Regions from separate parts of the Microbacterium sediminicola genome, predicted to be linked through region 3. Evidence: predicted binding sites of a transcription regulator. Region 3 holds the regulator's gene; each other region holds the start of a gene.

Region 1 (7,395 bases), 720 kb from region 3:
ACGTGGATGCCTACCGCCTGGGTTCCGCCGCAGAGCTCGACGACCTCGACATCGATGTCGAGAACTCCGTCGTCGTCGTCGAGTGGGGACGCGGGATGGTGGATGGCATCCACGAGCACTGGTGGGACGTCGAGCTCGACCGCGAATGGCACGGGCGCGGTGTCGACACGGCCTGCGGAACGTACTCGCGGGCGACGGAGGAGTTGGATGCCGACTCCCCACGCATCGTCCGCATCCGGCGCGAGCCGTCGTAGCCCGCGGCGGACGTCGGATGCGCGCCGTACCCTAGAGGGGTGATTCTCGGCATCGACACCTCGACCGGCACGGCCGTCGCGGTCGTCGAGCCGGACGGTGTCGTCGTCGCCGAGGCATCCAGCGAGAACCCGCTCGGGCACGCCGAGGTCATCGGCGACCTGCTGCAGCAGGTGCTGGCGCACGCGCGGCCCGATGCCCCGCTCGGCGCGCCCGGCGCCGGCGCTCCCGCGACCTCCGCCACGCCCCTCACCGCCGTCGCCGCGGGGATGGGACCGGGCCCGTTCACCGGGCTGCGCGTGGGGATCGCGGCCGCACGCGCGTTCGCGCTGGGGCGCGGCATCCGGCTCGTGCCGGTCGTGAGTCACGACGCGGTCGCCCTCGGCACCCTGCTGCAGGCCGCCATCGTGGATGCCGACCCCGGCCGCTTCGCCGTCGTCACCGACGCGCGCCGTCGCGAGGTCGCCTACACCGTCTACGAGGGACTTGACGACGACGGCCTCCCGATCCGGGTGACCGAGCCCGCGCTGGTCCGCCGTGACGAGGCCGATGCACGGTTGGCGGAGCTCGACGCAGTGCGTCACGACGCGGCATCCGTGCCCGCCGGGATGGTGGCCCTCGTCGCCGCGCGCGCGCTGGCCGCCGGACGCGAGGTCGGCCCCGCCGACGCGCTGTACCTGCGGTCGCCGGATGTCACTGTGTCGGCAGGACCCAAGAAGGTGGGCGTATGAGCATGCGACGGGCAACGATCGACGACGTCGACGCGATCATGGCGATCGAGCGGGCATCCTTCCCTACCGACGCGTGGTCGCCCGCGGTCATGGCGGGGGAGCTCGACTCCCCGCACTCGCTCTACGTCGTGGTCGAAGAGGCCGGGCGCATCATCGGCTACGGCGGGCTGCGCCACGTGAAGGGCGGGGTGGATGCAGACATCCAGACCATCGCGCTGGATGTCGCCTTCCGCGGGAAGGGGCGCGGCCGCGCCCTGCTGACGACCCTGCTCGGCGAGGCGCTGTCGGCCGGCGCGAAGACGATGTTCCTCGAGGTGCGCGACGACAACCTCGCGGCGCAGGCGCTGTACCGATCGGAGGGTTTCGTCGAGACCGGACGCCGCCCGCGCTACTACCAGCCGGACGATGTCGACGCCGTGATCATGCAGCTCGACCTCACCAGCTGGGTCACCAACGGTTCCTGCGCGATCGGCAGCGGCTCATGCTGCTGAACGGTGCAGAGCCGCTCGTGCTGGGGATCGAGACCAGCTGCGACGAGACCGGCATCGGCATCGTCCGTGGCCGGACGCTCCTGTCCAACACGATCGCCTCGAGCATGGACGAGCACGCCCGCTACGGCGGTGTCGTGCCCGAGGTCGCCGCACGCGCCCACCTGGAGGCCCTCGAGCCGGCCCTGCGCCAGGCGCTCGCCGAAGCGGACGTGTCCCTCGCTGATCTCGACGCGGTCGCCGTGACCTCGGGGCCGGGGCTCGCCGGCGCGCTCATGGTCGGTGTCGGCGCCGCCAAGGCGCTCGCCGTCTCGCTCGACAAGCCCCTGTACGCGGTCAATCACCTCGTCGGGCACATCGCGGCCGACATCCTGGATGCAGATGCCGAGCCGCTCGAATTCCCGACCGTCGCGCTGCTCGTCTCGGGCGGACACACCTCGCTGCTACTCGTGCGAGATCTCACCGGCGACGTCGAACTGCTGGGCGAGACGATGGATGACGCGGCCGGCGAGGCCTTCGACAAGATCGCCCGCATCCTCGGGCTGCCCTATCCCGGTGGGCCGGAGATCGACCGCGCGGCAGCCGGCGGTGACGGCGGGGTGCCGGGCGATCCGGATGCCATCCGCTTCCCGCGCGGGCTCTCCCGTGCCTCCGACCTGGCCGCGCACCGCTACGACTTCTCGTTCTCGGGGCTGAAGACCGCGGTCGCACGTTGGATCGAGCAGCGCGAGGCGGCCGGCGAGGAGGTACCGATCGCGGACGTGGCGGCATCCTTCCGCGAGGCCGTCGTCGACGTGCTGGTGACGAAGGCGCTCGCCGCGTGCAAGGACTACGACGTGCCGCGCCTGCTGCTGGGCGGTGGGGTCATCGCCAACCGGCGCTTGCGTGAGGTCGCGCTCGCGCGTGCCGCGGACGCGGGGGTCACCGTGCGGATCCCCCCGCTGTCGCTGTGCACCGACAACGGGGCGATGATCGCCGCGCTCGCCGCCGAGCTGATCGCGTCGGGGCGGGCGCCCTCGACGATGGAGTTCGGTGCCGACTCGACGCTTCCCATCACCGAGATCCAGGTCGCGCCATCGGATGCATGACGGTACCGCGAACCCATACCTTCCTTGCGAACCCACATCTAAATGTCGGCATGAACGTGTGGGTTCGCAACGAGCTTGTGGGTTCGGCGGAGGAGTCGCGGGGCGGTAACGTGGCGGCATCCAACGGCGCGGGGGAGGCGTGATGGTCAGCGGGTTCGGGACGTCGGATCGCGGGTTCTCGCGGCTGCCGACTGCACCGGTGGATCTGCCCACGGTCACCTCGGGACCGAGCATCGAGCACGACGAACCCGATTGGGAGCCGAATGCCGGCCCGATCGAGGCCCCGCCCCTCGACCACGGCTATGCCGGGTGGGCCCTCGGGTTCGCGATCGTCGGGCTGCTTGTCTCGCTGTTCGTCGGTTGGGGCATCATCATCGGGGTCGTGGCCATCATCACCGGGATCCTCGCGCTGCGGCATCCGCGCGACAGCCGCGCCGTCGCGATCTGGGCGCTCGTGCTCGCCTCGGCATCGGTCGTCTACAGCCTGGGCTGGCTCGCCTACGCCGTCATCCAGATGAGTTGACGCCTCTCGCTGGCGGCCGCCGTGCCCCGAACCCACACGATGGTTGCGAACCCATATGTTTGTGGCGCTACGAGCGTGTGGATTCGCAACGAAGGTGTGGGTTCAGCGAGGGAGGGGCAGTCCGCCTCAGGATGCCGGGGGGAGGCGGTCGGCGAGGATCGCGGTGCGGGCGCCGTCGATGCGTGTGAGGATCAGCGTCGCGGAGTCGTCGCCGCGGAGCTTCAGCGCCTGACGCAGGGCTGCGGGGTCGACATCCACCCCGCGCTTCTTGATTTCGAGCGTCCCGATGCCGCGCTCGCGGAGGGCGCGGGCGAGCTTCTTGGTGTCGGCCGGGAGGGTCTCACGCACCCGGAAGCTCGCCGCGAAGGGACTGGTGCGCGCGTCATCGGAGGTCAGGTAGGCGATGCCCTCGGACAGCATGCCGGCGTGCAGCGACCGGGCGACCTCGCCGATCAGACGGGCGCGGATGACAGCGCCGTCCGGCTCGTGGATATAGGCGCCGAGGGGCCGCACCGCGGCATCCGGGGCATCCGCCGGTGCGGTCAGCTCCCACGCGCGGGACCCGCGCAGCACGAGCGCCGCACGACGGATGCCGGGCCGGGCCAGCACCCCAGACCACAGCACGAGCTCCACCGTCGACCCGTCCGCCGACACCCACTGCGCCTCGATGTCGTCGGGGATGAGGTCGCGGTCAAGGCCCGGCCCGAGCTTCACGCCACCGGGGACGCGCGAGATCAGGTCGAACACCCAGTCCAGTGACGGCGACCAGTCCTCGGGCGCGGTGCGGCGGGTTTCGCTGTGCCCTGCTGTGCGGCGTGCCGGGTCGAACCAGACCGCCGTTGGGACGTCGGGTCGGTGCGCGACGCAGGAGTCGGCATCCGGCTCGTCGCGATCGGGAGCGCACTCACGCGGTTCGACGGCGTCGTCGCCGGTCGGCAGAGCATGGACTCCTGCGTTGTGCATGCGCCGGGCGGCGTTCGGGAGTGTCGCCGTGACGAACTCCTGTGCCGTGGCGTGGTGCACCCGCGCGTCGGCGCCGAAGGGGGCGAGGTTGTACGCGGCGAGCGCGGCCGTGACCTCGTCGGCCTCGACAGCATCCACCCGGATGCCGAGCCCGGCCATCGCCAGAGCATCGCCACCGATCCCGCAGCCGAGGTCGGCGACGCGCTCGATCCCGGCGGCGCGGAACCGGCCGGCGTGGTGCGCGGCGACGGACAGGCGCGTGGCCTGCTCCAGCCCCGCGCGGGTGAAGAGCATGCGATCGGCGAAGTCACCGAACTTCGCCCGTGCCTTCACTCGCAGGCGCGCCTGGCCGACGACAGCGGAGACGAGGTCGGGGGAGTGGCCGGCGGCGCGCAGCGTCGACACGGTGCGCGCGACATCCGCCGACGAAGCGACGGGGTCGGTGGCATCCAGCAGCCGCAACCCCTCGGGGGTGAGCAGCGCGTGCAACTCGGCGGCATCCACCGCCCCAGCCTACGGTGCCGGCCCAATCCGCTCGGGGCATGGATTTTGGCACTCACGTTGCACGAGTGCCAACCCGTTCTCTACACTGGCGTTAGCACTCTCACACGTTGGGTGCTAACGAGTCTTGGGTATCACAGGAAAGCAGAGGTAGACCCGTGTCGGTTTCCATCAAGCCGCTCGAGGACCGCATCGTCATCAAGCAGGTCGAGGCAGAGCAGACCACTTCCAGCGGTCTCGTCATCCCTGACACCGCCAAGGAAAAGCCCCAGGAGGGCGAGGTCATCGCTGTCGGCCCCGGCCGCATCGACGACAACGGCAACCGTGTTCCGCTCGACGTCGCCGTCGGCGACCGCGTCATCTACAGCAAGTACGGCGGCACCGAGGTCAAGTTCGGCGCTGACGAGTACCTCGTGCTCTCGGCCCGCGACGTCCTGGCGGTCGTCGTCCGCTGAGTCGGTTTCTTGCGGAGACCCGGATGCTTCGGCATCCGGGTCTCTTCTTTTGTGCCGCCGGGTGGCCACGGGTCTCGGATTGGCAGGATTGTGCCGCCGCTGTGGCGGTAACCGCGCGTCGCCAGGTCGCCGGGCGGTCCTAGGCTGGGTCGGTGACGCAGAACTCCCCGGATGCCGCCCCCGCGGCATCCACACCCGCCGACCCCGCCCGCGAGCGGGCCATCGGCGGTGTCTACACGTTCGTCGCGTATCTGCTGTGGGGCTTTCTGCCGCTGTACTTCGTCCTGCTGGCGCCGACGGGGCCGTTCGAGCTCGTCGGCTGGCGGATCTTCCTCTCGCTCGTCTTCTGCGTGCTGCTGCTGACCGTCACCCGTGGGTGGAAGCCGCTGATCGCCATCATCCGTCGGCCTCGGCTGCTGTTGCTGACGGGCCTGGCGGGTGCCTTCATCTACATCAACTGGCAGGTCTTCATCGTCGCGGCCCTCTCGGGTCACGTGATCGAGACGAGCCTGGGCTACTTCATCAATCCAATCGCGACGGTGATCCTCGCGGTCGTCGTCCTCCATGAGCGGCTGCGTGTGGCGCAGTGGGTCGCGATCGGCATCGCCGCGGCCGCGGTCGTCGTGATCGTGGTCGGGTACGGCGCCTTCCCGTGGATCGCCCTCACCCTGGCCGGATCCTTCGCGACGTACGGCCTTATCAAGAAGCGCATCGGCCCGTCGGTGGATGCCTTGAGCGGTCTGACGCTCGAGTCCGCGTGGCTGACGCCGGTCGCTCTGGTCCTCCTCGTGGTGACGGGCGCCGCGGGGAGTTTCACCTACGGCCAGGTGAGCCCGTGGCACACCGTGCTCCTCACCCTCGCGGGTGCCGTCACCGCGATTCCACTGTTGTTCTTCGCAGCCGGGACGCGTCGCGTGCCGCTGTCGGTGGTCGGATTGCTGCAGTTCGTCGCGCCGATCCTCCAGTTCCTCAGCGGCATCCTGATCCTCGGCGAGCCGATGCCCGCGGAGCGGTGGATCGGCTTCAGCCTGGTGTGGGTCGCTCTGATTGTGCTCACCGTCGACTCGCTGGCGGCAGCGCGCCGCTCTCGCCGTGCGGGCAAGGATGCCGTCCCCGGCGTCTCAGACGTCGCCGAGCTCACCTGAGGCCCCGCACTGCCGCACCGCCGAATCCACACTCTTATGGCGAATCCACCCGTTGATGGCGTCAGAAGCGTGTGGGTTCGCAACAAAGAGGTGGGTTCGGCTAGGGGGCGCGGGGCACCTCAGGTGGTGGCGCGAGGGGTGACGGTCGACGGTGTGCCGATCCAGTCGCCCGGATCGAGGCCGATCGCGCGCAGGGCCGCGCGGCGGCCGAACTCCTCGGCCTCGATCCGCACCGAGGTGAGCGCCGGGTGCCAGAGCGCTGCGTGCGGGCCCTCGTCGAATCCGATCACCGCGAGGTCATCGGGGGCGCGCCAGCCGAGGTCGACCATCGCCGAGAGGATGGCGAATGCGGTGTCGTCGTCGAAAGCGGCGACCGCGGTGGGCGGTGTGGACTGCGCTGCGGGCCGCAGTGCCCGCAGCATCTCGACGACGCTCGCGCTCGGGCTGAGCTCCACGACCCGCAGCGCCGCGTGCCGCTGGGCTGCGACATCCTGGGCGAACCGCACCCGCAGGCGAGCGAGCCCGCGCGTGGCGGGATCGTGCGGCACGACGAACGCGATCGAGCGATGCCCACGATCGATGAGGTGGCCCAGCTGGTTCGCGGTGTGGGCCGCGAAGCCTTCCGCCCAGCCGCCATCGGCGGTCGCTTCGGGCGAGGCGTAGATCGCCGGAAGGTCGAGCACCGTGTGGGGTGCGACCGCCTCGAGCAGCTCCGTGTCACGACCGGGATCACCGTACGAGACGACCAGCGCGTACCCGTGGTGGTGCAGCTCGGCCTCCATCCCGGCGATGAGAGAGGGCAGGCTGCGGCCGGTCGCCGGAAGCGCGCCGACCTTCAGCAGGACGAGGCGGGAGGACCCCTCGCGGAGCGCTCGCGCCAGCCGGTGAGGCTGGTATCCGAGCTCGGATGCCGCGGCCCGCACCCGCACGCGGGTCTCGGGTCGAAGGGTTTGACCGGGCGTGTCGTTGAGGACGAAGCTCACGGTCGCGGCCGAGACGCCGGCGGCCTGTGCGACGTCGCGGATCGTCACGCGCGGGGCGGGCGTGGGCGTCGGCATCCACGGAACCTTTCGACCGGGCACTTAATCGATTTAGTAGCTACCCTAGTCGCGTACGTTCCACGGACAAGGGAGTCGACATGAAATCCGTCTACGTCACCGGCCCCGACACCATCGAATGGGTCGACATCGACATGCCCGAGGTGGGCCCGAACGATGTGCTGCTGAAGATCAAGGCTTGTGGCATCTGC
Region 2 (7,395 bases), 830 kb from region 3:
TCGGGCGAGGATGCCGCGGATCGCACCGTGACTTTCCGCCCGGTCGTCGCCACGCGTGTGCACGCCGAGTACTACGAGCGCGGCGACAGCCTCGTCGATGTCTTGACCTTCGGCACGACGGCCGACTCCGCGGGGCTGGACAATCCCTGGTATCGGATGTCGGATGGCGACTACCTGCCGATCACCGCTTCGGGCGTCGTCTATGGTCCGTTCGCCCAGCAGCCGGAGCAATCGGCCACACCTCCCGCCGGGTCCCCGATCGCAGCGACCGCAACGGTGACGACCGGGGACGGCGGCCCCACGGTCACCTACGACGCGACCGCCAGCCCCGCGGTCTCGACATCCGGGTTCTACACCTGGGTGTGGACGATCGAGCGGAACGCCCAGCCCGCCGCGGTGGCACCGTTCCTGCCCTCCGGATATGCGTTCGCTGCGCCTTTCGGGCAGGTCGCGGAGTCGAGTATCGTTCCGGCACGAATCCGTGCGAGTACCCAGGTCGCGACGTCGAGTGTGCGGTTGAGCGAGCTCGCCGTCGACACCGCCGAGGTCAGTGTCGACGGACTCTGGCTGCAGGATGCGGGGCGCAACATCCCGGTGGTCTTCCGCTGGGATGCGTACCACGATCCCCGAGCGCGGGACGAGATCTCTCCCGTCGCGACGATCCCGGCGGATGCGCGACTGATCGGCACGGTGCACGTCACGGCTGAGGGCGCGGGCACCATCTCAACCCCCACCGCCGAGGCCAGCGGCATCCTCGCTCCCGCCAGCGGCACCGGCAGCGTCGTATGGGTCCTGGGTGTTCACGCCGAAGATCAGCCCGCGCAGTATCGGGAGTGGGTGGAGCCGTGGCGCGATGACTACGGACGCGCCACTGAGATCCAGAGCATCCTGCAGCCGGCCGTGACCACGCTCGCGCAGCCGGCGGCACCGCTCGGCGGAACACTGAGCGATGTCGCGACCGTGGCCGGCCCACTGCCGGTGATCGGGGCCGAGCTTTCGTTCGCGGCCTACCGGGTGCCGCTTGATGCAGATGGACGCATCGCCTACCCGGCAGGTGTCCCCGAGGGTGACCTGAGCTGGGTGTGCACCGACGCGAATCGCGTGTTCGACAGCGCCGGGACGCCTCAGGTAATCACGGAGCCGGGCGCATATACCTCTCCGAGCATTCCGGCCGACGCGTACGCGCCGATCGTGTGGGTGGAGCTGCTGGGAACGAATACCGCCGTGACCGCCGCACCATCGCAGACCATCGCGCGGGGAGCGTGCGGACGGGCGGAGGAGACCTCTCTCGTGCTGGACCTCGCCACGACGGCGGCGGCCGCGGACGCTGAGCGCCCCGTGCCCGCAGGCGCCGAAGTGACCGACACGATCACCGTCACAGGATGGGTTCCCGACGACGCCGTCGCCCGCATCGACGCCTTCCGCGTCGCTTCCGCAGAAGAGCTGGTCTGCCTCGAGGGCACGGAGGTCTTCTCGCAGACCTTCGACGTCGCCGCGGGGCTGCACAGCGCGGCCGACCCGTTCGTCGCGACGTCGCAGCCGTTCGTCCCCGAGACCTGGGGTGAGGCATCCACGCTCGCGTACGTCGCCACGATCCACGATGAGGAGGGGCGGATTCTCGCCCAGGGGCTGTGCGGTGAGGATGCCGAGACGCTGACGCTTGCCGCGCACACCCTGCCACCGACGGGCGGGACTGCGCCCGTGCCGACGCTGATCGGTGCCGCGGCGCTCACCCTGGGCGCAACCTCACTGCTCGCGTTCGAGAGGTGGCGCAGACCGCGGCCGCGGGCCTGATCGCCGCCCGCGGCGTCGCGCTCGGGCAGAATGAACCGGTGAGATCCGGCACCGCGACGACGATCCTCGCGCTCAGCGGGACGATCGCGGTCGGCGCGCTGACGGCGATGCAGGTGCGGGTCAACGGTCAGCTCGGCCATCGGATCGAGGACAGCACCGTGGCGGCGGCCGTGTCCTTCGGCTCGGGACTGATCATCGTCGCGTTCATCGCGCTGATCACGCGCGCGGGCCGCCAGGGGGCTCGTGTTCTCGTCGACGGCATCCGGGTGCGCCGCATCCCATGGTGGATGCTGCTCGGCGGCCTTGCCGGCGCCTTCACGGTGTCGAGCCAGTCGATCACCGCGGGCATCATCGGGGTCGCGCTGTTCACCGTCGGGTTCGTGGCGGGCCAGATCGTGTTCGGGATCGTCATCGACCGCATCGGCTACTCGCCCTCCGGGGTGGTGCCGGTCACGATGCGGCGCGTGCTCGGCGGCGCCATCGCGCTCGTCGCTGTTGCGGTCTCCGTCACCGGCTCCCACCTGGCGGAGGTGCCCTGGTGGATGCTGCTCTTGCCGTTCGCCTCGGGAGCCGGGGTGTCGTGGCAGCAGGCCACGAACGGGCGACTACGTCAGCAGACCGACTCGGCGATGATCGCCACGGTGATCAACTTCCTCGGCGGCACTGCGGTGCTCGTCCCGATCGCGATCGTGCACGTGGCGCTCTTCGGTTTCCCTGTGGTCTGGCCCGACGACCCCTGGCCCTATCTCGGTGGCGCGCTCGGCGTCGTCTACATCATGTTGTCGGCGGCGCTCGTCCGGCGCACCGGGGTGCTCCTGCTGGTGCTGGGATCCGTGGTGGGGCAGCTGATCGCCGCGCTGATCCTCGATGCCCTGTGGCCCACGCCCGCCAGCCCCGGGTTCGTGCGTGAACTCGTGATCGCCGGCCTCGCCCTGGTCTCGGTGCTCGTCGTCGTCGTTCCGCGGCGACCCCGTACCGCGTGAGGCGCGGCTCGCAGTCTCAGGCGTCGGTTTCCGGAGTGAACTCCAGCGCGATGGAGTTCATGCAGTAGCGGTCCCCGGTCGGGGTGCCGAAACCGTCGGGGAAGACGTGGCCGAGGTGGGATCCGCAGTTCGCGCAGCGGACCTCGGTGCGCAGCATCCCGTGGGTGCGGTCTTCGATCAGCTCCACGGCCTCGGGGCGCACCGACTCGTAGAAGCTCGGCCACCCGCAGTGCGAGTCGAACTTCGTACCGCTGACGAAGAGTTCATTGCCGCACGCAGCGCACGTGTAGAGGCCGGCTCGGCTCTCGTCGAGGAGCTCTCCCGTCCACGGGCGTTCGGTGGCGGCTTCGCGCAGCACCGCGTACTGGTCGGCGCTGAGTTCGGCACGCCACTGCTGGTCGGACTTCTGGGTGGGGTAGGACATTGTTCCTCCTTGTATGGGAATGCAACGCGAACCGCGCCCCGGCTGTTCCGCGTCTCGCATATCCCGACCACGACAATAGAGGGATGTCGTACGAGGAGGCATTCGCCGTCGCCGAACGGTACGCGCGGTTCGCCCATGACGAGGCGCCGGGCCGTTCCGCCCGCTATGGGGAATGGGCCGCGGGCGTGGCCACCGACAAGGACGTGCAGAACCTCCTCGCGCAGATTCCTGCCCACCGTCGACAGCCTCCGCTCGTGTTCGCCGTCACCCGCATGCTCGGCGCTCCCGAGGGGGACTACGCGGCTTGGGCCCGGTGGCTGCCCGGTCACCTGCCGGAGGTGGCCGAGGAGTGCACCCGTCGCGGGCTGCAGACGAACGAGCCTCTGCGGTGTGCGGCGCTGCTTCCCGCGCTGAGTCTCGTCGACGGACCGATTGCCTTGCTGGAGATCGGTGCGAGCGCGGGACTGTGCCTGTATCCCGACCGCTACTCGTATCGCTATCGCGGGGCGACGGACCTGGATCCCCCCACCGGTCCGTCCACCGTGACCCTGAACAGTCGGTGGTCGGGGCAGGATGCGTCGCTGCGTACGCCCGAGATCGTTTGGCGCGCGGGCATCGACCTGGCACCGGTCGATGTCGCATCCGCTCGCGATCGCGCGTTCCTCGCCGCGCTGGTCTGGCCGGGCGAAACAGGTCGACTGGCGCGCATCGAGGCGGCGATCGATCTCGTGCGTGCCGAGCCGCCGAGGCTCGTGCGCGGCGATGCGACCGCCCCCCGCGTGCTGACTTCCCTTGCCGACACGGCGCCGAAGGATGCGACGCTGATCATCACGACGCCTGGGGTTCTTCCCCATATTCCCCGAGCGGGTCGGGCGGCGTTGTTCGGTGAGATCGACGCTGCCCGGATCAGTCGTCCGCGTACGCGATGGGTGTCGCTGGACCCGCCCGCGCTCCACGATCGGTGGGGAGCCACGCCGACGACAGCTGGCGGCTTCGTGCTGGGGATGGATGATCGCGCCCTTGGCTGCGCGGACCCATTGGGAGCCTGGGTGGAGTGGCTTCCGAGGGATGTCAGTCCTCGTCGGTAGCCTCGGGGCGTGACCTTGCACGAGCGTTCCCTGACTGACCGGGAGCGGGCTGTGCTCGATTTCGAGTCCGGATGCCGCCTGCGAGGCTGGGCCAAAGAGGAGCAGATCCGCGAAACACTCGGCATGTCGCCCGCGCGCTACTACCAGCTGCTCGGGCGCTTGATCGACTCGCTCGAGGCGCAGGAGTACGACCCATTGCTGATCGCGCGGCTGCGGCGTCTGCGGGAGCGGTCGCGCGCCACGGCACGCACGCGGGGATTCTCGACCGACGGGCCCGGCTCAGGGCAAGAACGCAGGTTCGGCGTCGGTACGATCGTGTGATGCCCCCTTCGTTCCCGCGCGACCGCTTCGATGACGTCCCCAACGGCCCGGGCCGTGTGGGTGCGCACCGTGGCGAGAATCCGCACATGCGGGGCGGGATCGTCTTCTTCTGGGCGGCGCTTGCCACCGTCATCCTCATCGGCGTCGGCATCTTCGGGACGTTCGTCGTCTCGGGTCGTATCGTGCTGTTCCCCGAGGCCCAGCCCACCCCGACCCCGACGGCGACGATCGACCCGGTCCTTGACACCTCGTATGCGGTGCTGATCCTCAATGCGACGCCCGAGACCGGACTGGCCACGCAGATGAAGGACGAGCTGATCGCCGCGGGGTGGGCCGCGGACGACGTGCTGGCGGGTGAAGCGGGCAGCACCGACTTCGCCGAGACCACGATTTACTACGCGAACGCGACGGATCTGCCGGCAGCGCTGGGGCTTTCCGAGGTGATCGGCGGTGCGAGGGTCGTGCAGAGCGATGCATATCAACCCGTCGACGACGAGGCGACCGAGGTGGATGAGAGTGCGGCACTCCAGCTGACGATCGTCATCGGCCTCGACAGCACGGCTGCCGGTGCTCCGACCCCCACGGCGACAACGGACCAGTAGGTGCGTACGAGCCGTGTTTCCGGCCCGTAACAACTTGAATGCGCGGGTGTCAATACTTCGCATTCCGCGCGAATTCGCGCTTTTGCCCTGAATACGATGGCGCAAGACCCGCCCAGCATCAGGAGTTTCGCATGGCCCTAGGTACCGTCAAATGGTTCAACGCCGAGAAGGGCTACGGCTTCATCACCGTCGATGACGGTCAAGACGTCTTTGTGCACTACTCGAACATCGACATGACCGGCTTCCGTGTCCTCGAGGAGGGGCAGAAAGTCGAGTTCTCCGTCGGCAGCGGACAGAAGGGCCCGCAGGCCGAGTCGGTCCGCGTCGTCGCCTGACGTTTCCGTCCCCAGAAGGAGATCCCCTGTGGCTGTGGCCGCGGGGGATTTCTGCATCTGCTCCCGCTTGCACTCGCCATGGTCGAGTGCCAGAATGGTTTAGCACTCCGTATCCCAGAGTGCTAAGACCTAGCCCCGTCCGGGAGGGACGAACACATGGCAAAGATGATCGCTTTCGACGAGGAAGCCCGCCGTGGCCTCGAGCGTGGCCTGAACATCCTGGCTGACGCCGTCAAGGTGACGCTCGGCCCCCGCGGTCGCAACGTTGTTCTCGAGAAGAAGTGGGGCGCCCCCACGATCACGAACGACGGTGTGTCGATCGCCAAAGAGATCGAGCTCGACGACCCGTACGAGAAGATCGGCGCAGAGCTCGTCAAGGAAGTCGCCAAGAAGACCGATGACGTCGCCGGCGATGGAACCACCACGGCGACCGTGCTCGCTCAGGCGCTTGTGCGCGAGGGCCTCCGCAACGTCGCCGCCGGCGCCGACCCCATCTCGCTCAAGAAGGGCATCGAGAAGGCCGTCAAGGCCGTGACCGATGAGCTGCTTGCCAGCGCCAAGGAGGTCGAGTCCAAGGAGCAGATCGCCGCGACCGCGTCGATCTCTGCCGCTGACCCCGAGATCGGCGCGCTGATCGCCGAGGCCATCGACAAGGTGGGCAAGGAAGGTGTCGTCACCGTCGAGGAGTCGAACACCTTCGGAACCGAGCTCGAGCTCACCGAGGGCATGCGCTTCGACAAGGGCTACCTGAACCCCTACTTCGTGACCGACCCCGAGCGTCAGGAAGCGGTCTTCGAGGACCCCTACATCCTGATCGCGAACCAGAAGATCTCGAACATCAAGGACCTTCTGCCCGTCGTCGACAAGGTGATCCAGGAGGGCAAGGAGCTCCTCATCATCGCCGAGGACGTGGAGGGTGAGGCTCTCGCGACTCTGGTGCTCAACAAGATCCGTGGCATCTTCAAGTCGGCCGCCGTCAAGGCTCCCGGCTTCGGTGACCGCCGCAAGGCTCAGCTGCAGGACATCGCGATCCTCACCGGCGGACAGGTCATCACCGAAGAGGTGGGCCTCAAGCTCGAGAACGCGACCCTGGACCTGCTCGGCCGCGCACGCAAGGTCATCATCACCAAGGATGAGACGACCATCGTCGAGGGTGCCGGCGACGCGTCGCTCATCGAGGGCCGCGTGACCCAGATCCGTCGCGAGATCGACAACACCGACAGCGACTACGACCGCGAGAAGCTCCAGGAGCGCCTCGCCAAGCTCGCCGGCGGCGTGGCCGTCATCAAGGCGGGTGCAGCGACCGAGGTCGAGCTCAAGGAGCGCAAGCACCGCATCGAGGACGCCGTTCGCAACGCGAAGGCTGCCGTCGAAGAGGGAATCGTCCCCGGTGGTGGCGTCGCTCTCATCCAGGCCGGTACCAAGGCGCTGGCGGGCCTCGAGCTCGCCGGTGATGAGGCGACCGGTGCGAACATCGTCAAGGTGGCCATCGAGGCTCCGCTCAAGCAGATCGCGCTGAACGCAGGGCTGGAGCCCGGCGTCGTGGCCAACAAGGTCTCGGAGCTGCCCACGGGTCACGGCCTCAACGCCGCGACCGGTGAGTACACCGACCTGTTCGTACAGGGCATCATCGACCCGGCCAAGGTGACCCGTTCGGCTCTGCAGAACGCGGCATCCATCGCCGGCCTGTTCCTCACGACCGAGGCGGTCGTTGCGGACAAGCCCGAGAAGACCCCCGCGGTTCCTGCCGACCCCACCGGCGGCATGGACTTCTGAGTCTGATTCACAACGAGACAGGCCCTTCCCTTCGGGGGAGGGCCTCTCTCGTTGTCGGCCTTCTGCGCGAGG
Region 3 (7,395 bases):
GGTGCCGCAGGATTGCCCTCCGCGCCCGGTAGAATCGTGCGGATATGTCCCCCCGCGCCCTCACGCCCCTGCCGGCGGCTGCCACTCCTCCGGAGCAGATCCGCAACTTCTGCATCATCGCTCACATCGACCACGGCAAGTCGACCCTCGCCGACCGCATGCTGCAGATCACCGGCGTCGTCGCCGAACGTGACATGCGCGCGCAGTACCTGGACCGCATGGACATCGAGCGCGAGCGCGGCATCACGATCAAGAGCCAGGCGGTGCGGATGCCGTGGGCGACGGCTGACGGCACCTTCGCCCTCAACATGATCGACACCCCTGGTCACGTGGACTTCACCTACGAGGTCAGTCGGTCGCTGGCCGCATGCGAGGGGGCGATCCTCCTCGTCGACGCCGCGCAGGGTATTGAGGCACAGACCCTGGCGAACCTGTACCTGGCACTCGAGAACGACCTCCAGATCATCCCGGTGCTGAACAAGATCGATCTTCCCGCAGCCGACCCAGAGAAGTTCGCGGCGGAGCTTGCCAGCCTCATCGGCGGTGACCCCGACGACGTGCTGCGCGTCAGCGGCAAGACGGGAATGGGCGTCGAGGCGCTGCTGGATCGCATTGTGCGGGACATTCCCGCACCCGTGGGAGACGCCGACGCCCCCGCCCGCGCGATGATCTTCGACTCGGTCTACGACGCGTACCGCGGTGTCGTGACCTATGTGCGCATGGTGGACGGCAAGCTCGAGCCGCGCGAACGCATCCAGATGATGTCGACCAAGGCGACGCACGAGCTGCTGGAGATCGGAGTGTCCAGTCCTGAGCCGATCCCGACGAAGGGACTCGGGGTCGGAGAGGTCGGATATCTCATCACCGGTGTGAAGGATGTGCGCCAGTCGAAGGTCGGCGATACCGTCACCAACCAGCGCAAGCCCGCAAGCGAGGCGCTGGCCGGGTACACGGATCCGAAGCCGATGGTCTTCTCGGGCATCTACCCGATCGACGGCAGCGACTACGCCGAGCTGCGCGAGGCCCTCGACAAGCTCAAGCTTTCGGATGCCTCCCTGCAGTACGAGCCCGAAACGTCGGTGGCGCTCGGGTTCGGCTTCCGCTGCGGGTTCCTGGGGCTGTTGCACCTCGAGATCATCACCGAGCGCCTCTCTCGCGAGTTCGGACTCGACCTGATCACGACCGCGCCCTCGGTGACGTACGAGGTCCTCACCGACACGGGAGAGACCGTGACCGTCACGAACCCGAGCGAGTATCCGGACGGGCGCGTCTCGGAGGTCTCGGAGCCGGTCGTGAAAGTCGGCGTGTTGCTCCCCAAGGACTACGTCGGCACCGTCATGGAGTTGTGCCAGTCGCGTCGCGGCAGCCTGCTGGGGATGGACTACCTCAGCGAGGAGCGCGTCGAGCTGCGCTACACCATGCCCCTCGGTGAGATCGTCTTCGACTTCTTCGACCATCTGAAGAGCCGGACGCAGGGCTACGCGAGCTTGGACTACGAGCCCGCGGGATCGCAGACCGCCGATCTCGTGAAGGTCGACATCCTGCTGCAGGGCGAGAAGGTGGACGCCTTCAGCTCGATCGTCCACCGTGACAAGGCGTACAGCTACGGCACGATGATGGCTGAACGGTTGCGCAAGCTCATCCCGCGCCAGCAGTTCGAAGTGCCGATCCAGGCGGCGATCGGTGCGCGCATCATCGCGCGAGAGACGATCCGCGCGATCCGCAAGGATGTGCTCGCCAAGTGCTACGGCGGCGACATCACCCGCAAGCGCAAGCTCCTCGAGAAGCAGAAAGAGGGCAAGAAGCGCATGAAGATGGTCGGCAGAGTCGAGGTGCCGCAGGAGGCCTTCATCGCCGCACTCTCTGGCGACGTCGAGGGCAAAGAGAAGTAGTCTGACCACCATGCGCCGCGGCACATTCCGGGACGAGACCGTCGACTACGCAGCGGTCGGGGCCACGCAGGCACCCGACCTGATGCAGTTCCCGCCCGAGGGCAGCATTCCCGCCGAGCAGTCCTGGCGCCTCGGCAGCGGGGAGGAGCGATTCGCGACGGCGACCGAGTCGCTGTTGACGTGGACACCGCTGCGTGGCGCGGGTCTGAGCATCTCGAACGTGCATCCGGCTGCGGGACCCGGGTACACCGGTGTGTCCTACGACGCGGACGGTACCCCCGTGGGTCCGGCACGGCGCGAGGCGGAGCAGCGCTTCGATGCGGAGGGCACTCCCTACGTCAGCGCCGGCACGAGCATCCATGTCAGCGGTCGTGTGGACGGATATCGCGCGGACGCGGATCTTCGCGTGATCCTCGCGGTGGAGGAGCCGCGACGAGTCGCCGTCGCTCTCGGCACCGTCGGGGGCTCGGTGGTGCGCGGCGAGGAGCTGTTCCTGCTGGAGTGGCGCCCGAACGACGAGGTCTGGTTCACCGTACGGGCCTTCGACACCGCGGTGTCGGCGCTGTATCGGATCCTTCCCACCCTCGTGCGCCGCCGTCGCACCCGGCTGTTCGAGCGCTATCTCAAGGCGGTCTCACCGCTGTTCGCATCCTGATGGGAGCGGCGCTGCCGGTCGGTGATCCGGTGCCCGCCGACGGATCACTCCCGGGCGCGCGGATCGATTCGAGAACACCGTTCTCGGCCTACATCCACGTGCCCTTCTGCCGCGTGCGTTGCGGGTACTGCGACTTCAACACGTACACCGCCACCGAGCTGCGTGGCGCACGCCAAGGCGACTATGCCCAGACGCTGGCGGGCGAGGTGGCACTGGCGGGGCGTGTGCTCGCCGACCTCGGGCCGAGCCGAGAAGCATCGACGGTGTTCTTCGGCGGAGGCACGCCGACGCTGCTGCCGCCGGGCGATCTGGCGCACATGCTGGATGCCGTGCGCGGCGAGTTCGGAATCGCCGCCGACGCGGAGGTCACCGTCGAGGCGAACCCGGACACGGTCGACGACACCGTGGTGGAAAGACTCGTCGACGCGGGCGTGACGCGTCTCTCGATCGGAATGCAGTCCGCGGTCCCGGACGTGTTGGCTGTGCTCGATCGCATGCACGACCCGGCGAACGTCACGACGGCCGTCGCGGCGGCGCGACGGGGCGGCCTGCAGGTCAGCGTCGATCTGATCTACGGGTCGCCCGGCGAGACCCTTGACCAGTGGCAGCGCACCGTGGATGCCGCAATCGCGCTGGAGCCCGATCACCTCTCTGCCTACGCCCTCATCGTCGAATCCGGCACCAAGCTCGAGCGGCAGATCCGCCGTGGCGAGTACCCCGCGCCCGATGACGACGTGCACGCCGCGATGTATGAGTGGGCGGACGCGGCCCTCGCCGCGGCCGGCTTCGCCTGGTACGAGGTCTCGAATTGGGCCAGGAGTGAGATGCTGCGATCGCGGCACAACCAGGCGTACTGGCGGGGGCACGACTGGTGGGGCTTCGGCCCGGGCGCGCACAGCCACATCGGCGGAGTGCGCTTCTGGAATGTGCGGCACCCCGCGGCCTATGCACAGCGGCTCGCGCGAGGTCTGTCGCCGGCAGCGGGACAGGAGATCCCGGATGCCGCCGCCCGCACGCTGGAGCGCGTTCTGCTGGCCACACGAACGAGCGACGGGCTTCCCATCGCCGAGCTGGACGCAACGCAGCGCCGCGACCTGGCGGGGCTCATCGCCGACGGGCTCATCGACGGTCCGGTCGCGATCGCCGGTCGTGTGGTGCCCACTTTGCGCGGGCGACTGCTCGCCGACACGATCGTGCGGACACTCGTCGCCTGACGGGAGTCCGTGGTGTCGCATCCGATAGAATTGGCACTCACCGTGGATGAGTGCCAACAGTTCGCGGCACGACCCACCTCGCGCGCCGAAGGGAGAAGACATGGTCAGCGAGCGCGGCCTGCAGGTTCTGCGAGCCATCGTGCAGGACTATGTCGACACCCGCGAACCCGTCGGCAGCAAGGCCATCGTGGAGCGCCACGCCTTCGGTGTGTCGGCGGCGACGATCCGCAATGACATGGCCCTGCTCGAAGACGAAGAGCTCATCGCCGCGCCGCACACCTCGTCGGGTCGTGTGCCGACTGACAAGGGCTACCGCGTGTTCGTCGATCACCTCGCCGAGATCCGCCCGCTCTCGCCGGCACAGCGCACCGCGATCTCGCAGTTCCTCGAGGGCTCGAACGATCTGGATGACGTGCTGGTGCGTACCGTGCGTGCGCTCACCCAGCTGACGGGCCAGGTCGCGATCGTCCAGTACCCCTCTTTCGCGAAAGCGAACATCAGCCACATAGAGCTTGTGGCGCTCGATGGCCCTCGCGTGATCGTCATCGTGGTGACTGACACCGGCCGCGTGTCGCAGCGACTGGCGGTGCTCCCCGACGATCTGGACGAGACCGAGATCGCGCGCCTACGCGCCGAGGTCTCGACACTGCTGGTGGGAAAGACCGTTCGCGAGGGCGTGGCGCGCGTCGAGGAGCGCGCGACGTCGCCAGCGGAGACCACACGCCACGAGCGCGCGGTGGCCGCGGTGCTTCGCGTGGTCGAGGAGGAACTCGACGAGTTCCGTCAGGATCGCCTCGTCATGGCCGGCACTGCGAATCTCGCCCGGCGCGAGGCCGACTTCCGGGGGAGCATCTATCCGTTGCTCGAAGCGATCGAGGAACAGGTGACGCTCCTGCGCCTGATGGGCGAGATGGTGGCCGACGACAACGGCCTGGCCGCCAGCATCGGCCGAGAGAACGAAGCCTTCGGGCTGTCGGAGGCCTCCGTGGTCGCGAGCGACTACGACGCGACCGGAGCGCGGGCACGCGTCGGGCTCATGGGTCCGACACGCATGGACTATCCGAGCAATCTCGCCTCCGTGCGCGCGGTTGCACGATATCTGACGCGGCTGCTCTCGGACGACGAGAGCAATCGATGAACCGACGACCGCTGTATGCCGTGCGCGGCATGGGGCAGAAAGGCGATCGTGGCTGACCACTACGAGGTGCTGGGAGTGTCGCGCGAAGCGACCCCCGATGAGATCAAGAAGGCGTACCGCCGGCTGGCCCGCCAGCTTCACCCTGACGTGAACCCTGGCGAAGAAGCAGCAGAGCGCTTCAAGCTCGTGACCCACGCGTACGACGTGCTCAGCGATCCGGATCAGCGCGCGCGCTACGACGCGGGCGGCAGCGACAGTCCCTTCGGGGGAGCAGGCGCCAATTTCGGGGGCTTCAACGACATCTTCGAGACCTTCTTCGGCGGGGGAGGAGCCCGTGCCGGCCGGCCGCGCTCGCGCAAGGAGAAGGGTCAGGATGCGCTCGTGCGTGTCGACCTCGAGCTGAAGGACGTCGTGTTCGGTGTCCACCGCGATATCGAGGTCGACACCGCTGTCGAGTGTGAGACCTGTCACGGGGCGTGCACGCAGCCGGGGACCTCCCCGGTGCGCTGTGACATCTGCCACGGCAGCGGCCACGTGCAGCGGACGGTGCGCAGCCTGCTCGGCAACGTCGTCACCTCTCAGCCCTGCGGTACCTGCCAGGGGTACGGCACGACGATTCCCTATCCCTGCGCCACGTGTCAGGGACAGGGGCGCGTACGGGCGCGCCGCACGGTGTCGATCGACATCCCCGCCGGTGTGGAAACCGGACTTCGTCTGCAGTTGCCCGGCTCGGGTGAGATCGGCCCCGGCGGCGGCCCGCACGGCGATCTCTACATCGAGGTCTCGGTGGCCGATCACGCGGTGTTCAGCCGCGACGGCGAGGATCTGCTCGCAACCCTGGAGGTGTCGATGCCGGACGCGATCCTCGGCACGACCAGCCGTATCGACTCCCTCGACGGCCCCGTCGATCTCGAGATCCGCCCCGGGGTCCAGTCCGGCGACGTGCTCACGATCAAGGGACGCGGCATCACCCCGTTGCGCGGCAACCAGCGTGGCGACCTCCGCGTGGGCGTCCACGTGGTCACGCCCACGCGGCTGGATGCGAAGTCGCGCTCGCTCATCGAAGAACTCGCCACGCGGACGAAGTTGCCACGCCCGCAGCTCGCCGAGTTCCATCAGGGCCTGTTCTCCAAGCTGCGCGATCGGTTCCGGAACGGCTGATCGTGGCGCTGCACTTCGTGCTGGATGAGCCCGCCACCGCCGTCCCCGGTGAGCAGATCGTCCTCACCGGGTCGGAGGCACATCACGCTGCCGCGGTGCGCAGGGTACGGGCGGGTGAGGCTGTCACGGTCGGCGACGGACGCGGCGTCTGGCTCGAGGGAACTGTGGTCGCGGTGGATGCGCGACGCGTGGAGATCGAGGTGATCGTCCGTTCGGAGGTGCCCCCGCCGGGCGTGCGGATCGAGCTGGTGCAAGCCCTCGCCAAGGGTGATCGCGACGAGCTCGCCGTGCAGGCGTCGACGGAGCTCGGCGTCGACGTGATCACTCCGTGGCAGGCGTCGCGCTCGGTGTCGCGGTGGGACGGCCCGAAGCAAGAAAAGGGCGTCGCACGCTGGCGCACGATCGCACGCGAAGCAGGCAAACAGTCGCACCGTGCCTGGCTCCCCGTGGTCCGCGGTATCGAGACGACGGCGGCGTTGGCCGCGCGCGCCGGGTCGGTGCGGATGCTCGTGCTCGAACCGACAGCTGACGAGAGGCTGACGACAATCGAGTGGGACGCGACCGATTGGCGGGACGTGGTCCTCGTGGTCGGACCCGAAGGGGGCATCGCAGACGGTGAGCTGCAGGTCCTCGTGAGCGCGGGAGCCACGCTCGTCCGCCTCGGGGACGAAGTTCTGCGCACGTCGACAGCGGGTCCGGCAGCCATCGCGTTGCTGTGTGCCCGCCTCGGGCGGTGGTGAACCGGTCGGTGAGGAAAGCGCATCGGTACACTGGAGGCATGAGCGAAGCGTCGGTGTTCACCCGGATTCTGCGCGGCGAGATCCCCTCGGAGATCATCGCCGAGACGGAGAACGTCTTCGCGATCCGTGACATCGCTCCGCAGGCGCCTCTGCACCTCCTCGTGATCCCGAAGAGCGAGCAGTACCGCAACGTTGTCGAGCTCGCGGACGGTGATCCGGCGCTCCTCGCCGAGATGACGGGCCTGGCGGCGGACGTTGCCCGCGTCCACGGCAACGGCGAGTTCCGGCTGGTCTTCAATACCGGACCGAGCGCGGGCCAGACCGTGTTCCACGTACACGCCCACGTGCTCGGCGGCGACCTCGCGGAAGGCAGCCTCGGTGGCTGAATCCGACGAAGCGATCACCGAACGTCTCTTCGCCGACGGCATCGCGATGGTGCAGTTGCTCGGACCGCAGGATCGGCTGCTCCGCGTGGTCGAGCGGGAGCATCCAGGGGTCGACGTCCACGTGCGCGACAATGAGATCACCCTTACCGGCGAGCCCGCAGCGGTGTCCGCCGCGCGCGAGCTGGTCGAAGAGCTGTTGACCATGACGC

What was found. The regulator HrcA, encoded in region 3, represses chaperone genes, less so after heat shock. The targets are predictions, from matches to a motif close to TTNGCACTCGNNNNNNNCGAGTGCNAA.
Region 1: a site for HrcA is predicted at 4,595-4,621, ahead of groES (co-chaperone GroES). Genes of this name have one in related genera too.
Region 2: a site for HrcA is predicted at 5,647-5,673, ahead of groL (chaperonin GroEL). Genes of this name have one in related genera too.

Annotation. Positions count from the first base shown of each region.
Region 1 is NZ_BAAAPL010000001.1:55,911-63,305, forward strand. It holds gene tsaE (tRNA (adenosine(37)-N6)-threonylcarbamoyltransferase complex ATPase subunit type 1 TsaE) at 1-254, shown strand, start outside; gene tsaB (tRNA (adenosine(37)-N6)-threonylcarbamoyltransferase complex dimerization subunit type 1 TsaB) at 294-983, shown strand; gene rimI (ribosomal protein S18-alanine N-acetyltransferase) at 980-1,474, shown strand; gene tsaD (tRNA (adenosine(37)-N6)-threonylcarbamoyltransferase complex transferase subunit TsaD) at 1,465-2,559, shown strand; gene ABD206_RS00225 (hypothetical protein) at 2,759-3,082, shown strand; gene ABD206_RS00230 (THUMP-like domain-containing protein) at 3,209-4,549, opposite strand; gene groES (co-chaperone GroES) at 4,705-5,001, shown strand; gene rarD (EamA family transporter RarD) at 5,154-6,146, shown strand; gene ABD206_RS00245 (LacI family DNA-binding transcriptional regulator) at 6,266-7,204, opposite strand; gene ABD206_RS00250 (zinc-dependent alcohol dehydrogenase) at 7,285-7,395, shown strand, end outside.
Region 2 is NZ_BAAAPL010000001.1:1,606,285-1,613,679, reverse strand. It holds gene ABD206_RS07575 (hypothetical protein) at 1-1,794, shown strand, start outside; gene ABD206_RS07570 (DMT family transporter) at 1,767-2,777, shown strand; gene msrB (peptide-methionine (R)-S-oxide reductase MsrB) at 2,794-3,201, opposite strand; gene ABD206_RS07560 (DUF2332 family protein) at 3,285-4,289, shown strand; gene ABD206_RS07555 (DUF3263 domain-containing protein) at 4,299-4,610, shown strand; gene ABD206_RS07550 (LytR C-terminal domain-containing protein) at 4,610-5,212, shown strand; gene ABD206_RS07545 (cold-shock protein) at 5,344-5,547, shown strand; gene groL (chaperonin GroEL) at 5,704-7,323, shown strand.
Region 3 is NZ_BAAAPL010000001.1:778,004-785,398, forward strand. It holds gene lepA (translation elongation factor 4) at 45-1,892, shown strand; gene ABD206_RS03595 (DUF1990 domain-containing protein) at 1,903-2,547, shown strand; gene hemW (radical SAM family heme chaperone HemW) at 2,547-3,761, shown strand; gene hrcA (heat-inducible transcriptional repressor HrcA) at 3,862-4,899, shown strand; gene dnaJ (molecular chaperone DnaJ) at 4,948-6,060, shown strand; gene ABD206_RS03615 (16S rRNA (uracil(1498)-N(3))-methyltransferase) at 6,063-6,800, shown strand; gene ABD206_RS03620 (histidine triad nucleotide-binding protein) at 6,839-7,186, shown strand; gene ABD206_RS03625 (PhoH family protein) at 7,233-7,395, shown strand, end outside.